Regions from separate parts of the Pseudomonas sp. HN2 genome, predicted to be linked through region 1. Evidence: riboswitches for the same ligand, from Rfam matches in the RefSeq annotation. Region 1 holds a riboswitch; the other holds the start of a gene.
The links. A riboswitch is a leader RNA that binds a small molecule or an ion and turns the genes downstream of it on or off. The one in region 1 is predicted to bind cobalamin.
Positions count from the first base shown of each region.

Region 2: it holds a riboswitch for cobalamin, as region 1 does, so the genes downstream of both, LIS66_RS15185 (ABC transporter substrate-binding protein) here and LIS66_RS12225 (CbtB domain-containing protein) in region 1, are expected to answer to the same signal.

Region 1 covers NZ_CP085885.1:2,790,966-2,798,970, forward strand. The annotation lists gene LIS66_RS12200 (SET domain-containing protein) at 1-1,528, opposite strand, end outside; gene nfuA (Fe-S biogenesis protein NfuA) at 1,801-2,385, shown strand; gene cobM (precorrin-4 C(11)-methyltransferase) at 2,552-3,298, opposite strand; gene LIS66_RS12215 (cobalamin biosynthesis protein) at 3,377-3,790, opposite strand; gene LIS66_RS12220 (CbtA family protein) at 3,794-4,495, opposite strand; gene LIS66_RS12225 (CbtB domain-containing protein) at 4,507-4,704, opposite strand; cobalamin riboswitch at 4,827-5,047, opposite strand; gene LIS66_RS12230 (hypothetical protein) at 5,081-5,407, opposite strand; gene LIS66_RS12235 (AzlC family ABC transporter permease) at 5,394-6,092, opposite strand; gene LIS66_RS12240 (sugar phosphate isomerase/epimerase family protein) at 6,082-6,999, opposite strand; gene LIS66_RS12245 (ATP-grasp domain-containing protein) at 6,996-8,005, opposite strand, start outside.
Region 2 covers NZ_CP085885.1:3,513,189-3,521,193, forward strand. The annotation lists gene ribBA (bifunctional 3,4-dihydroxy-2-butanone-4-phosphate synthase/GTP cyclohydrolase II) at 1-34, shown strand, start outside; gene LIS66_RS15155 (ABC transporter substrate-binding protein) at 357-1,382, shown strand; gene LIS66_RS15160 (ABC transporter permease) at 1,379-2,287, shown strand; gene LIS66_RS15165 (ABC transporter permease) at 2,294-3,103, shown strand; gene LIS66_RS15170 (ABC transporter ATP-binding protein) at 3,121-4,275, shown strand; gene map (type I methionyl aminopeptidase) at 4,477-5,268, opposite strand; gene LIS66_RS15180 (ParD-like family protein) at 5,265-5,492, opposite strand; cobalamin riboswitch at 5,608-5,802, shown strand; gene LIS66_RS15185 (ABC transporter substrate-binding protein) at 5,943-6,956, shown strand; gene LIS66_RS15190 (FecCD family ABC transporter permease) at 6,953-7,969, shown strand; gene LIS66_RS15195 (ABC transporter ATP-binding protein) at 7,966-8,005, shown strand, end outside.

The sequences.
Region 1 (8,005 bases):
TGAGCGTCGCGTAGGCGGCTCGCGGAGTATCCAGCCAGTTGCGGAAGGCCTCGTCGAATGCCGCGTCGGTGTCGTAACGAAAGCGGCTCGGGGGCCTGGACGCGAGATTTTGCATTGCACTGACCATGTCGCGTTCGTGCTGCTCGAGTGTCTGCACTGCCAGCTCGACTTCACTCAGCGAGTACGGCGCATGACGAATTCCCAGCAGTCCCGTTTCCACTGCCCAATCCAGCGCAGAACGCGCTTTGGCTGCCGTTACCAGCCGCTGCTGCTCAACATCGTCGGCATGCGCCTGATGATGCTCGGCTGGCAGGTTGAGCAGTTGTTCGAACGTCATATGCCGGGATGACCCGGGGGCGATGGTTTCGGCCAGAATAAAGCCGCTCTTGAAATTGGCCCAGGTGCTGGAAGTGCCGTAGGGAAGCTCCTCGGGAATGTCCTCGACCCAGGCTTCGCTGGCGATATTGCTTTTGAAAATCGCGACTGCCAGTAAGGCGGTGGTTTGGTTGACGCCAAGCGTTCGTTGGAAATGCTCGACCAGCGATTGCCGTATGCAAGCGTAGCGGCTGCCGGTTTCGATAAAGATCTGCAACTCGTTTCGATGATTACTGTGGGCGTCGGGTTTTACCGTTAACCAGAGCGCTCGCCACAACAGTTTTTTCAACACGCCAGGGGGGCACTGCTGGTTGTCGCCTGCACCGTACCAGTCCAGTTCGTTGGCAATGCGTTGAGCCAGTTGCAGGTTCTTTGCAGAACCCAGAGCGGTTTCCAGGAGAGCGACGGGGGTGGTGTTGGCCAACTTCTCCAGTTTGTCATTGAGTTTTTCCGGCAGCAGGTTTGCCAACAGCGAGCGGGATTTTTCCACTTCAATCTGGCGAACAATGCGCATGATCGCTTGATCACCCGCAGCGCCCAACAGGTGCTCAATGTCACTGACGTGCCCGTCATGTCCAAGCAGCCACAGTGCGCGATGGTCAACCAGATTGTGCAGAAGGCGCTGCCAGTCGGCGCTGGTGGCGGGCCGCTGCGGTTGCAGCGAGTAGTAGGCAAGCACCAGATCGAGCCTGACCGAGCCGTCGCTTTTGACGCCGTTGCCGACTTTACGGTGAATATCCAGCAAGACATCGACGTCGATAGACCAGTAGACCGGGACCTCTCTGAGAATCACTGAGTGACCGGCTATGCTGAAAACTTCCGGGGGGGAGGGCGCTGGCGTCTTGGCTGAGCTCAAGTGGAACGATACAAGGTCGTATAGGAAGTCATTGCCTAGAGGCGATTTATCGACGCCGACCGGCGTTGAAATATGCCTGATAAAGTCTTCATCCTCTTCCAGCTTGTTCAAAACCCGAAATGCTTCCCGGCATTCGCGCCCCAGCGCAGAACTGGCAGGAGGGTGATAGTAAAGGTCGCGTGGGTCACTGTTGAAATGCTCACCAACGAGGGTGTGCAGGTAGCTGATCAGGTGGTTGAGATCCTGCAGTCTGCGCGGCGGCGTTCGGCTATAGAACCCTGATAACGATGTATTCATTGAGCGCCTTTGAAATAAGTGCAATGGAACTTGCAAGTAAACGAAGGCGGTGAATATATAGGCCGAAAAAATCCCCGAGGCATACATATATATGCCTTGTGCCTGTTTCAGTATCCATTTGTTTACGTGGCCGCCCGCGCGCGCAAGCGGGCCTGACGATGCCACGAGGCGCTGGGCGGAGTCGCGAATCCGGCGTTTTCCGACAAAAATACTAGGACTTTGTCAGCCGCGTCATTTGGCGTAAACTGCGCCCAAGCCTGCGAGGAGTTTTTATGACCGCTATTACCATTACCGACGCCGCCCATGATTATCTGGCCGATCTGCTCTCCAAGCAGAACATCCCGGGCATCGGCATCCGCGTTTTCATCACCCAGCCTGGCACTCAGTACGCCGAAACCTGCATTGCCTACTGCAAGCCGGGCGAAGAGAAGCCTGAAGATACGGCGCTGGGGCTGAAAAGCTTCACCGCGTACATCGATTCCTTCAGCGAAGCGTTTCTTGACGACGCGGTCGTCGATTACGCGACCGACCGCATGGGCGGCCAGCTGACCATCAAGGCGCCGAACGCCAAGGTACCGATGGTCAACGCCGACAGCCCGGTCAACGAGCGCATCAACTATTACCTGCAAACCGAGATCAACCCGGGGCTGGCCAGCCACGGCGGTCAGGTCAGCCTGATCGATGTGGTCGAGGACGGCATCGCCGTGTTGCAGTTCGGTGGCGGCTGCCAGGGCTGCGGCCAGGCTGACGTAACCCTGAAGGAAGGCATCGAGCGCACTTTGCTCGAGCGCATCCCGGAACTCAAAGGTGTACGTGACGTGACCGACCATACGCAGAAAGAAAACGCCTACTATTAAGGCGTTCGCTGTGTACTGAAACGGCACTGAGGCGAGGGAGCTTGCTCCCGCTTGACTGCGTAGCAGTCACAACTCAGGCGACGCATTTACCCGTGATGAATGGGGCGTCTGAGGCTGGGATCGCTCCGCGATCCAGCGGGAGCAAGCGCCCTCGCCACACTTGTTTTCAGGGTCTGTACAGATGCGCATGCCCGGCGCGATACAACGAAGACTCGCTGAACACCTCACTGCCCAACACTCGCCCGACCAGAATAAGCGCCGTACGCCGAAACCCCTTGGCCTCGACCTTCCCGGCAATGTCCGCCAGCGTGCCAACCACCCAGTCCTGATCCGGCCACGTCGCCCGATGAATCACTGCAATCGGACAATCCGTGCCGTAATGCGGCAGCAGTTCGACCAGTATCTTCTCCAGATGATTGACCCCCAAATGAATCGCCATGGTCGCACCATGCTGCGCCAGGCTCGCCAGTTCTTCGCCGGCCGGCATCGCCGTCTTGTCGGCATAGCGAGTGAGGATCACGCTTTGCGAGATGTCCGGCAGGGTCAACTCGGCGCCCAGCAGCGCTGCGCAGGCCGCTGTGGCCGTCACGCCGGGAATGATCTCGAAAGGAATGCCCAGCTCACGCAAATAGCGAATCTGCTCGCCAATCGCCCCATACAGACTCGGATCTCCCGAATGCACACGCGCGACATCCTGACCTTTGGCATGGGCGGCCCTGATCAAATCGATGATCTGTTCCAGATGCAGTTCTGCGCTGTTGACCACGGTTTCGGCCTGGTGGCCTTCCAGCACTGCCGTGGGCACCAGTGAACCGGCGTAGATGATCACCGGGCAGTTGCGAATCAGGCGCTGGCCTTTGACGGTGATGAGTTCCGGGTCGCCGGGGCCGGCGCCGATGAAGTAGACGGTCATCGTTGAATCCTTGAGGAGAAGCGCAGCCGCACTTCAAATGAAGTGTGCTCATGATCGATGGCGGGAATTATCCGGATTTTACCCCGCACCGGCCAATGCCAGCGTGGCCTGGGCATATTTCTGCCGGGAGATCAGCAGTTTTGCCGGCGCCTGAATCAGCTGCTCGGCCAGGGCCAGCGCAGCGCTTTCGGCGACGCCGTAGCAACCGGTGCGCTCGAAAGCGATCTGCGAATGATGGCTGAGACGCGGCTGGTAAACGGCCAGCTCGGCACTGCTGAAATACTGCAATGGCAGATTCAACTGGGTGGCCAGCTCCAGCAGACCCGGTTCGTCGCGCTTCAGATCGATACTGGCCAACGCCCTGATGGCTCGCAGTTCAATGCGATGCGCCTGCAACGCCTGATCGAGCAGCGCGCGCATCGTACTGGCCGGGCAGCCGCGCTGGCAGCCAAAACCGACAACCAGCGGCTGCGCGGCGCGGTCATCGGTCATCGGTCATGCCTGATAATGGCCTGCGCTTTTGCGGCGGAACAACCACGCACTGATCAGGCCCAGAGCCAGCCAGAACGCTATGTTGGTCAGCTGCGAAGCGATTTTGAACTGGGTTTCCAGTGCTTCGGGCGCGAGCATGGCATGCACCTGCGGTTGCGGCGCGCCGATCACATGGGGTACGGCAAGGATCGCCACACCGAGGATCTTCATCAGCCAATGGCGGCTGAAGGCGAGCAGAGCCAGACCGACCGCGGTCGAACCGGCAGTGCCGATCCACCAGATCTGCCGCGACGCCAGATCGGCAGCTGCGGTACCCGGCAACTCCGGTGGCAGGCCCAGGGTCGGTGCGAGAACGAACGTGGCGTAACCGGCCAGACCCCAGAGCAGACCTTGCGAAGTCCTGGTCGGCGCGCGCAGGGTGTACAGGCCGGCGAGCATCAGGGCGAAACCCACCGCCACCACCAGATTACCGCCAGTGGTCGAGACCACGCGTTGCCAGCCGTTTTCCGGTTCCCAGGCTTCGGCATCATGGCTGTGGGCAGCGGTGCCGGCGGCGTGCTCGTGGACTTCGGCGACCGGTTCGGATTTCTCGAAGGTTTCGGCCTGAAGAATCAATGGCGATACCCAGAAACTCTGCAGCAGGGTCAGCAGCAGGGCGGCCAGCAAGCCGGTGAAGCCTGCGGTTTGCGCGATACGCTTGATCATCTCGGCAGGCCTCAGTGGCACGGGAACGCGGCGCTGTGGCGGGTATCGTGAGCGGCGTTGTGCACCGCTTCGATGTGCGAGAAACCGGCGAACCAGACCAGGCTGGCACCGAGGATCGAGGCGAAGAGGGCGGCAGCCACGCGTTGGCCCAAAGTGGCTGTGCTAGAGATGTGGTCAGTGTGGCTGACGGTATTGCTGATGATCGACATAGCGCTTCCCTCTGAAATGTCAGCGGGTGAATCGAGCGCATGAAAATCCCTGCAAGCCGGGCACGCGGGGATTTCGAACAGCGCCCGCCCACCGCGGGTTTGTTTGTGGTCAGCGGCACGGGTGCGCGCTGGGTGTTGCGGGCCGGTCTCCGGGCTCACGAGGGGTTGGCACCAGGCCGACCTGCAAGCATCACCTTCCCATGCCGGGGCACAGTGGATCTGACGCTTCGCTCGCTTACCGTTGCGGGGGCAGCACCGGACTGACATGGGCTTTGAGTAAAGCACATGATTCACCGGTTTCCCGTTTCACCCTGTGAAGGGCACCCGTAACAAGGTGTGTAGGAGAGCATGGGCGGCGATGGCCGTCAATCGACCGCTAGCGCATTGCGAGCAGCACGTATAACGCCAAAGCGATCAGAAACGCATAGTAGGACTTGATTCGCGTCAGGCTCAGCAACCAGGCCAGCGCCACTGGCGCCACCCACGGCATGTTCTCCGCGTGCTGTCTGACCAGGGGATCAAGCGATCCGGCCAGCAGACTCACCAGCATCGCCACCGAAGTGTATTTGCCCAATCGATCGATAAAGGTGCGGGCGCCGCCCGACAGTCGTTCGACATTGACTGCCAGGGGCAGCAAGCGGCAGATCGCCGACACCAGTGCGCAGATCGCCACGTACAGCCAGAACGTACTAGGGTCGGTCATAGGCATAACTCGTCAGGACCGTCACCGCGAGCACCAGCAACAGGCTGATCTCGCCCAGCCACAACAGGCTCGCGGCGCTGGCCAGTCCGGCAATCCATTGCCCATGGAAGCTCTGACGGTCGCGGGCCATCTTGCCCAGCGAAGCACTGAGGAAGATCGCGATCACCACGCTGGCGTGATCCATCAAGGCATTGTCGGCCAGGCTGGCGAAGCAATAGCCGGCCACGGTGCCAAGCAGAGCGGCGGCATACAGTAAAAAACACACGGTGTTGGCGTAGCGGCGGCTGAGCGGTTGCTGCTCCTTGCGAATCGACATCAGCGTAAAGGCTGCATTGGCCATCACCGCCAGCGCCGGGATGAACGCTTTGACCGGGCCATCAAGGCTGGATTTCAAGCTCAAGGTGAATACCAGAAAACGCAAATTGATACTCAGCGCCGAGACCAGCACGCCAAAGGCATTGAGCAGATGCGCGGGCGTCTCCAGCAGCGTCAGTTGCAACGGCGAGGCCATCACCGTGCCGCTGAACACCACCATGGCCGGCAACTCCAGGCCATGACGACGCCCGAGCATGCCGATCAGGGTGAAGGTCAGCAAGAGCGAGAACACGAAAGGCAGCGCGTCGCGGATGCCGGTCGCTATCTCGCTGTGTACCGCAGGCTTCGCCAGACTCGATTCAGCCGGCATGGGTGTTCTGTCGCGCGTCGGCAAGTAGGGTCTCTACGCCCTGTTTGTAGGCCAGGGCCTTCTCCAGGTAATACTCGGTGGAAAAGCGCGGGATGAATTCCTCCACCACCGCCACGCCCCGATAACCATTGACCGCGAAACGATTGAGCACGTCGCTCAGACGCAGATCGCCTTCGCCGATCGGCAGGTGCTGATGATGCGTGCCATTGAGGTCAGCGATGTGCAGGTGGCGGGTAACCGGCGCCAGTGCGGCGATGGCTGCGAACAAATCGTCGCCGTAGGGCATCAGCGAACAGAGGTGTGTTACGTCGATGGTCACGAAGCAACCCGTTTCGCGATGGAACCGCAGGTGTTCCTCGACCGTGAATACCGGGAACTTCGGACGCTGGCCACCCATGTTTTCCAGGCACAGAGCGATGCCGGTGGTATTGCAACGGGCCTTGACCTGATTGATCGCGGCGATCAGGTTGTCCAGCAGTTCACCATTGTCCAGTTGGTCCTTGTAGCCAGGATGGAACGTCACGCTGGTAGCGCCGGCGGTACGGGAGAACTCCACGGCCGCGCTGAGACAATCCACGGCCTGTGCACGCTCAGCCTGATCCGCAGAACACAGGTTGTACTGACGCCCCCACCACCCGGCATGCACCGTAAGCGTGATGCCGTGTCGATGGGTAAAGTCGCGGATCTGGCCTGCCAGCTCGGCACGTTGACCGGTGTCCAGCGACCAGAACACCTGTTCGGCATCCTCGCCGATTTCGAACTCCACCGCATTGAAGTACCGGGCCAGATCGGTGATCGAACCAAGAATGTCGGCCGGGTTGTCGTATACGTTGGTGGAAAACGAGATCAGCGGAAAGTCGCGGCTGATCGGTCCATCGATGTAGTACAGCGTCTGGTCTTTGGTCATTGCACCTGTCCTTGGATAGTGAAGGGAGGGTTGGAAATCGCGGCATTGAAAAGCGCCGGGTCATCCGCGTCACTGCAGGCCAGCAACACGTAACCGTGGCGATCGGCGGAGCGGCGGATCGGACGGCCGAACCTGTCCTGATTGAGACTCGCGCGCAGTGCGAACGGCTGTTGCAGGAGACGGGCCTTGAGTGGCTGCGGATCGGTTGCAGGGTCTGCTTCGATGTAGCGGATGGCCATTTTCACGAACTGTTTTGCAGGCGCCGGCAGCGCAATACCGGTCATGCCGGCGATAGTGCTGGCGGCGAGGTGCACGCCTGTGGTTTTCCAGACCATTTCCCAGATCTGGTCACCGCCGAAGCGAGTCTGCGTTTCGATGAAATGCAGGCGTGAACCGTCGAGTTTGATCTCGGTATGCGCCGGCCCCCAACGATTGCCCATGCGTTCGAGCAGCCACAGCACTGCGTCTTCGATCCGGGCGCGACTGGCGCTGTCGAGTGCGGCGGGAAAATCATGCCCGGTTTCGACGTAACCCGGCGCGCCACTGGTGTGTTTGCGGGTGATGCCGAGAATCTGATGGCGTCCGTCCAGGCTCAGGGACTCGACGCTGTATTCGTCACCCCGGGCGAACGCTTCGATCAGATTACGACCTGCGAGCGCCAGGCCTTCGGCATCTTCCGCCGTGTCGATGGCGTAGACGCCCAGGCTGCCTGAGCCATCGACGGGTTTGACAATGGCCGGGCCGTGGCGAAGCACGAAGGCGCGAACGTCCTCGACACTGTTGACCGCGCCAGCCGGCAACTCGTAGCGGCTGCCCTGGAGCAACTGGCGGAAGCGCAACTTGTCGCGGCTGACTTCGACGCTGCGCAGGCTGTTGTGGCTGATACCCAGTTGTTCACCCAGTTGCGAGGCGGGCAACAAACCCAGTTCCGAGAACGATACGACGGCGTCGAAGGGGCGTTGCTGGTGCAGCCGCTCGATCGTTTCGCGGTAGGCCGACAGGTCGG
Region 2 (8,005 bases), 720 kb from region 1:
CGAGGTGGTTGAGAGTATCCCTTTCACCGAATAACTTTCGTCGAGCACGAATCCAAATGTAGGAGTGAGCCTGCTCGCGATAGCGGTGTGACACTCAGCAATGATGTTGACTGACACACCGCTATCGCGAGCAGGCTCACTCCTACAAGGGGTTTGCATTTCAGATCCATTTCTTCGAACCACAAAAAAGGACAGCTGCCAGATAACCGGTAAGGCAAAATGCTTGCACAAAGTTTGGAATACCATAATATGATATTCCATAGACCGGGCGACCTGAAAAACCGTCCAGCTACTGCTCCCGACAGGCGGGCAACAACGCAAGGCCCGCTCAAAAACACAACAATGAGGGCGTGAACATGGTGTTGAACAAAGCTGCAACCGCGATCTTTTTCGCGGGACTGCTCAGCGTTACCGGCCAGGCTGCAATGGCCGCCGAAAGCGTGAATTTTGTCAGTTGGGGCGGTAGCACCCAGGATGCGCAGAAACAGGCCTGGGCCGATCCGTTCAGCAAGGCCAGCGGCATCACCGTCGTGCAGGACGGGCCGACCGACTACGGCAAACTCAAGGCCATGGTCGAAAGCGGCAACGTGCAGTGGGACGTGGTCGATGTCGAAGCCGATTTCGCCCTGCGCGCCGCTGCCGAAGGCCTGCTCGAACCCCTCGATTTCAAAGTGATCCAGCGCGACAGGATCGACCCGCGCTTCGTCAGCGATCACGGCGTCGGTTCGTTCTTCTTCTCCTTCGTCCTCGGCTACAACGAGGGCAAGCTCGGCGCCAACAAGCCGCAGGACTGGAGCGCGCTGTTCGACACCAAGACCTACCCCGGCAAACGCGCCCTCTATAAATGGCCAAGCCCCGGCGTGCTCGAACTGGCGTTGCTGGCCGATGGCGTCGCGGCTGACAAGCTCTACCCGCTGGACCTGAATCGCGCTTTCAAGAAACTCGACACCATCAAGAAAGACATCGTCTGGTGGGGCGGCGGCGCGCAGTCGCAGCAGCTGCTGGCGTCCGGTGAAGCGAGCATGGGCCAGTTCTGGAATGGTCGCGTGCACGCTCTGCAGGAAGACGGCGCGCCGGTCGGCGTGAGCTGGAAACAGAACCTGGTCATGGCCGACATTCTGGTCATCCCCAAAGGCTCGAAGAACAAGGACGCGGCGATGAAATTCCTCGCCAACGCCAGCAGCGCCAAGGGCCAGGCCGATTTCTCCAACCTGACCGCCTACGCCCCGGTCAACCTCGACAGTGTGGAGCGTCTGGATTCGACGCTGGCGCCCAACCTGCCGACGGCTTACGCCAAGGATCAGATCACCCTTGATTTCGCATACTGGGCCAAGAACGGTCCGGCTATCGCAACACGGTGGAACGAATGGCTGGTCAAATGAAAATCGCGGCCACTGCGCCCCGTCCCTCCACTGCCACCGGGAGCGCCGCGGGCGCTACCGGCTCGGCCTTCAAACAACGCTGGCGCGGCGCCGGCAACCTCGTCCCGGCGCTGTTGTTTCTCGGCCTGTTCTTCCTCGCGCCGCTGATTGGCCTGCTGCTGCGCGGCGTGCTGGAACCGGTGCCTGGCCTTGGCAACTACGAACAACTGTTCGCCAACTCGGCCTATGCGCGAGTGCTGCTCAACACTTTTTCGGTGGCCGGGCTGGTGACGCTGTTCAGCCTGCTCCTGGGCTTTCCGCTGGCCTGGGCAATCACCCTGGTGCCGCGCGGCTGGGGGCGCTGGATCCTCAACATCGTGCTGCTGTCGATGTGGACCAGCCTGCTCGCCCGCACCTATTCGTGGCTGGTGCTGTTGCAAGCCTCGGGGGTGATCAACAAAGCGCTGATGGCCATGGGCATCATCGATCAGCCGTTGGAAATGGTGCACAACTTGACCGGCGTGGTGATCGGCATGAGCTACATCATGATTCCGTTCATCGTGCTGCCGTTGCAGGCGACCATGCAGGCCATCGACCCGATGATTCTGCAGGCCGGCTCGATCTGCGGCGCGAGTCCGTGGACCAACTTCTTCCGGGTGTTCCTGCCGCTGTGTCGGCCGGGTCTGGCCTCGGGCGGTCTGATGGTGTTCGTGATGTCGCTCGGTTACTACGTCACCCCGGCGCTGCTTGGCGGGGCGCAGAACATGATGCTGCCGGAGTTCATCATTCAGCAGGTGCAATCGTTCCTCAACTGGGGCCTGGCCAGTGCCGGCGCTGCGTTGCTGATCGCAATCACCCTGGTGCTGTTCTACTTCTACCTGAAGCTTCAGCCGGAATCTCCGGTTGGCGCCAGTAACGCGAGGTAAGCCGACATGCTCCTGACTCCCAATGCCATGAGCCGGCGCATGCGCTTCGGCTTGTATGCAACCACCGGGCTGATCGGTCTGTTCCTGCTGTTGCCGATCGTGTTCATCGTGCTGCTGTCGTTCGGCTCCTCGCAGTGGCTGGTGTTCCCGCCGCCGGGCTGGACGCTGAAATGGTACGGCCAGTTCTTCTCCAATCCCGACTGGATGAACGCCGCTGCCGCCAGTCTCAAGGTTGCCGTGCTGACCACCATTTGTGCCGTGGCCCTCGGTTTGCCGACGGCGTTTGCGCTGGTGCGTGGACGCTTTCCCGGACGCGAGATGTTGTATGGCCTGTTCACCCTGCCGATGATCGTGCCGCTGGTGATCATTGCCGTGGCGGTGTACGCGCTGTTTCTCAAGCTCGGCTACACCGGGACGATGTTCGCTTTCGTCGTCAGCCATGTGATCGTTGCGCTGCCGTTCACCATCATCTCGATCATCAACTCGCTGAAGCTGTTCGATCAGTCGATTGAAGACGCCGCCGTGATCTGCGGTGCCTCGCGCTTGCAGGCGGTATTCAAGGTGACATTCCCGGCGATCCGTCCGGGCATGGTCGCCGGCGCCCTCTTCGCCTTTCTCGTTTCGTGGGACGAAGTGGTGCTCAGCGTGATGATGGCCAGCCCGACCCTGCAAACCCTTCCCGTGAAAATGTGGACCACCCTGCGCCAGGACCTGACCCCGGTAATCGCCGTCGCTTCGACGCTGCTGATCGGCTTGTCTGTTTTGGTCATGGTGATCGCCGCCGCCCTGCGCCGGCGCAACGAAATCAGCGCCTGAGCGCCCAGGAGTACGACATGAGTGCCGTGATCAAAGACGCATCCCAGCAGAACGACAAACCCCTGGTCAGCCTGCGCAACCTGAACAAGCACTACGGCGATTTTGCGGCCGTCGACAATATCTCGCTGGACATCAAGGACGGTGAATTCCTCACCTTCCTCGGCTCCAGCGGCTCGGGAAAAAGCACGACGCTGTCGATGCTCGCCGGCTTTGAAACACCGAGCAGCGGCGAGATCCTCGTCAATGGCCAGTCGCTGGTCAACGTGCCCCCGCACAAACGCGACATCGGCATGGTCTTCCAGCGCTATTCGCTGTTCCCGCATCTGTCGGTGCGCGACAACATCGCCTTCCCATTAGCGATTCGCAAACTGGCAGCCGCCGAGCGCGAAAAACGCGTCGATGCAATGTTGAAACTGGTGCAGCTCGAACAGTTCGCCCATCGCCGCCCTTCGCAACTGTCCGGCGGTCAGCAGCAACGTGTCGCCATCGCCCGGGCGCTGGTTTACGAGCCGCGCATTCTGCTGATGGACGAACCACTGGGCGCGCTGGACAAGAAGCTGCGCGAGGACTTGCAGGATGAACTGCGCCAGCTGCACCGCCGCCTGGGCATCACCATCGTCTACGTGACCCACGACCAGGAAGAAGCCATGCGTCTGTCGCAACGCATTGCGATTTTCAGCCACGGCAAGATCGTCGGTCTGGGCAGTGGTTATGACCTCTATCAGAATCCGCCGAATGCGTTTGTCGCGTCGTTTCTGGGTAACTCGAACTTCCTCAAGCTCAAGGCGCAAGGCAATGCGGCGGCAAGTTTCGAGGGGCAGTCGTTGTCGATTCGGCTGACGGCGGGCTTGCACACCGATCAGGATGTGCTGCTGATGGTGCGGCCGGAAAAGGCCTTGGCGCTGAGCACGCAGCAAGCGCTGGATGAGCCGCTGGCGGCGGGTTGGAATGAGGTTTCGGCGAACGTGGTGGAGGTGCTGTTTCTCGGTGAGAGCCAGACGTGCAGCGTGGTGACTGCAGGCGGGACGTCGATGACGGTAAAAGCCCTGTCGGCGGCGGGCATGCCGCTCAAGGCTGGCGACCCGGTGCGAGTGCGCTGGGCGACGGCGGATGCGTGCGTTTATACCGAATGGACCGAGAGCGATTTGAACAAGGCCGCAGGTGCCCACTGATTGCGCTGAGTCAGTTGGATCTAACCCCTCACCCCAGCCCTCTCCTCCAGGGGGGCGAGGGGGAAAGGGAGCCGATCTTCATGCTGTTCAAATGTAAGATCGACTCGGTATCGCACCTCGGCGTATCTCGCAACAACACCTCGGTCAGTCCCCTCTCCCTCTGGGAGAGGGCTAGGGTGAGGGCAAGCAGGCGACGCGGTCTCAGCCAATGGCCCGGTACCCTTCAATCTCATCCGGCCACGCCGTCAGCACTTCGAATCCGGTCTCTGTCACCGCGACCATATGCTCCCACTGCGCCGACAACGAGCCGTCCTTGGTCAGCACGGTCCAGCCGTCCGGCATGTTCTTCACATGGCGCTTGCCGGCATTGAGCATCGGTTCCACGGTGAAGATCATCCCGGCCTTGAGCTTCAGACCCTGACCGGGAAAACCGTAATGCAGGATCTGCGGCTCATCGTGATAGATCTTGCCGATGCCGTGACCGCAATACTCGCGGACCACGCTGAAGCCCTCCGCCTCCGCCAGGCGCTGGATCGCATGGCCGATATCGCCCAGCGTCGCGCCCGGTTTGACTGCGCGAATGCCTGCGCACATGGCCTCGTAGGTGGTCTTGATCAGGTGCTGCGCTTCGGCGGTCGCCTCACCCACCACGTACATGCGGCTGGTATCACCGAACCAGCCGTCCTTGATCACGGCGATGTCGAGGTTGACGATGTCGCCGTCCTTCAACGGCGTGCCCGACGGAATCCCGTGACACACCACATCGTTGACCGATGCACAGACGGTTTTCGGGAAACCGTGATAACCGACATTGGCCGGCACGGCTTTCTGCACATTGACGATGTAGTCGTTGCACAACCGGTCGAGCTCATCGGTGGTCACGCCGGCCTTCACATGCGGCACCAGCATCGCCAGCACCTCGGCAGCCAGTTTGCCGGCGGCGCGGGATTTTTCGATGTCGGCGGGTGTGTTGATCCTGATCTGGTTTCTCATGCGCTGACGGCTTCCTGTGTCAGTTGGTGCAGATCCAGTCCGCCGTTCTGTTCGGCGCGGATCAGCAGGCGGCAAATGGCGCTGTGGTCGAGGTTGGGGTGCAGCTCGGCGAGCATGCCGATGCGCATCCAGTGCTCGGCCTGCGCGTTGATCGAGCGGCTGAGTGCGTTGCTGGAGATGCGCAGATTTTCGTGCATGTCCTCTGAAATCTTTACGATGCCCATATATGAATCCACTACGATATGTATATGTTTCGTATACTAGCCAAACATTGCCACGGATTGCAAACGCTCCGGCATGGAAACACAGCAGATTCGGCTCCCCTTCACCGGCCTGATCGACTACCATGCCCGCGCCGGTTTCCACACGGAATTAATAGGGAATCCGAAATGCTTGCACAGCATCAATCGGAACTGCCCCCGCAACTGTAGGTGCCGAGCCTGCTCCTCGACTGCCACTGGGTAATCCCCGGGAAGGCCGGAGCATGGCGATGACGCATCAGTCAGGAGACCTGCCGGCACAGTGACTGACTAACCGGCGGGGTGTCCGGGAAGGACATCGTGCCGTGCGCTTTTTCACCATGCCGGCCTAGCGCAGTTTCCACGACCGCGCCCGAGGTGTGTTTCCAGACCGTACCCGCCCGCTCCCGTACGGTTCCCCCTGGAGACTGCCCCATGCTGCTGCCCCGCGTTGCCACCCTGCTCACCTCTCTGAGCCTCTGCGCCCTGGCGCAAGCGGCGCCGACTGCCTATCCGCTGACCGTGGAAAACTGCGGCAGCAGCCTTACTTTCCAGCACGCGCCCGCACGCACGGTGACCATCGGCCAGGCCGGCACCGAAATGCTCTATGCCTTGGGCCTGGGCGACAAGGTTGTCGGCACTTCGCTGTGGTTCAACGACGTGCTGGGCACATACAAAGCGCAGAACGACAGGATCGAGCGCCTCGCCGATAACGAGCCGAGTTTCGAAGCGGTGATCGGCAAACGCCCGGAACTGGTCGCCGTCGAGCTGGAATGGATGGTCGGCCCGCAAGGCGCGGTCGGCACCCGCGAGCAGTTTCACGAGCTGAAGATTCCGACCTACCTGCTGCCCTCCGATTGCGAAGCCAAGGACAACCTCGTCGGTGCGGACGGCACGCGGCTGGCGCCGTTTCGCATCGACAGCGTCTACAAAGGCGTGAGCCAACTGGCGGCGATTTTCGACGTGCAGGCGCGTGGCGAACAGCTCAATGAGCAGCTCAAAGCCAGCCTCGCACAATCGATCGCCACCGCGAAAAACCAGCAGGGCAAAGACGTCAGCGCCCTGGTGTGGTTCTCCAGCGCCGAGATGGACATCGAGCCGTTCGTGGCCGGGCACAAAGGTGTGCCCGATTTCATGCTCAGCACCCTCGGCGTGCGCAACATCGTCGAGTCGGATGAAGAATGGCCGACCGTCGGCTGGGAAACCATCGCCAAGGCCAATCCGACGTTTCTGGTCATCGCGCGCATGGATCGCCGGCGTTTCCCGGCTGACGACTACCAGAAGAAGCTCGCCTTCCTGCGCAGTGATCCGGTGACGCGCAACATGGACGCGGTCAAGCACAACCGCATCATCGTCCTCGACGCCATGGCCATGCAGGCCAGCCTGCGCACCTTCGATGGCCTCGCACAACTGGCCACCGCCATCAACGGCTACGACCTGTCGCAATGAGCAGTCGCGTGATCCGTGCCCTGCTGGTTCTGTTGACGCTGTCGGTCGCGCTGATCGGCGGTGTGGCCATTGGTGAGACCTCCATCGAGCCGAGCGTGGTGCTGCAAGTGCTGGCGAACAAGCTGTGGGGCGCCGGTTATGTGCTCGACCCGATCGACGAAGGCATCGTCTGGAACTATCGCCTGACCCGCGCGCTGGTCGCGGCGGCCTGCGGTGCCGGCCTGGCGACATGCGGGGTGATCCTGCAATCGCTGCTGCGCAATCCGTTGGCCGATCCGTATCTACTGGGGATTTCCGCAGGTGCCTCGACCGGCGCGGTGATGGTCGCCCTGCTCGGCGTCGGCGCCGGAGCGATCTCGCTGTCGGCCGGTGCCTTCGCCGGTGCGGTGACCGCGTTCGTGCTGGTGATTCTGTTGGCACGGGTCAGCGGCTCGGCCAGCGGCACCGGACAGATCATTCTTGCCGGGATTGCCGGCTCGCAGCTGTTCAACGCCCTCACGGCTTTTCTGATCACCCGCTCGGCCAGCTCCGAACAGGCGCGCGGGATCATGTTCTGGCTGCTCGGCAATCTCGGCGGCGTGCGCTGGCCGTCGGTGTGGCTGGCAGTGCCGGTGGCTGTGTTGGGGTTGGTTGTTTGTCTGTGGCATCGCCGGGCGCTGGATGCGTTCACCTTTGGCGCGGATTCGGCGGCGTCTCTCGGCATTCCAGTACGACGTGTGCAGATTCTATTGATTGGCTGCGCCGCGCTGGTAACGGCGGTGATGGTGTCGATTGTCGGCTCGATCGGCTTTGTCGGTCTGGTGATTCCCCATGCCGCGCGGTTGTTGCTCGGCACCGGTCATGCGCGTCTGCTGCCGGCCAGTGCGCTGGGCGGTGCGGTGTTTCTGATTGCCGCCGATGTGCTGTCACGCACCCTGATCAAGGGTCAGGTGATTCCGGTCGGCGTGATCACCGCGCTGGTGGGCGCACCGGTGTTCGCGCTGATTCTGGTGGGTCGGAGATCGGCGCGATGAACCCGGTTCTGAGTTGTGCGAGTGTGGGCTTCAAGG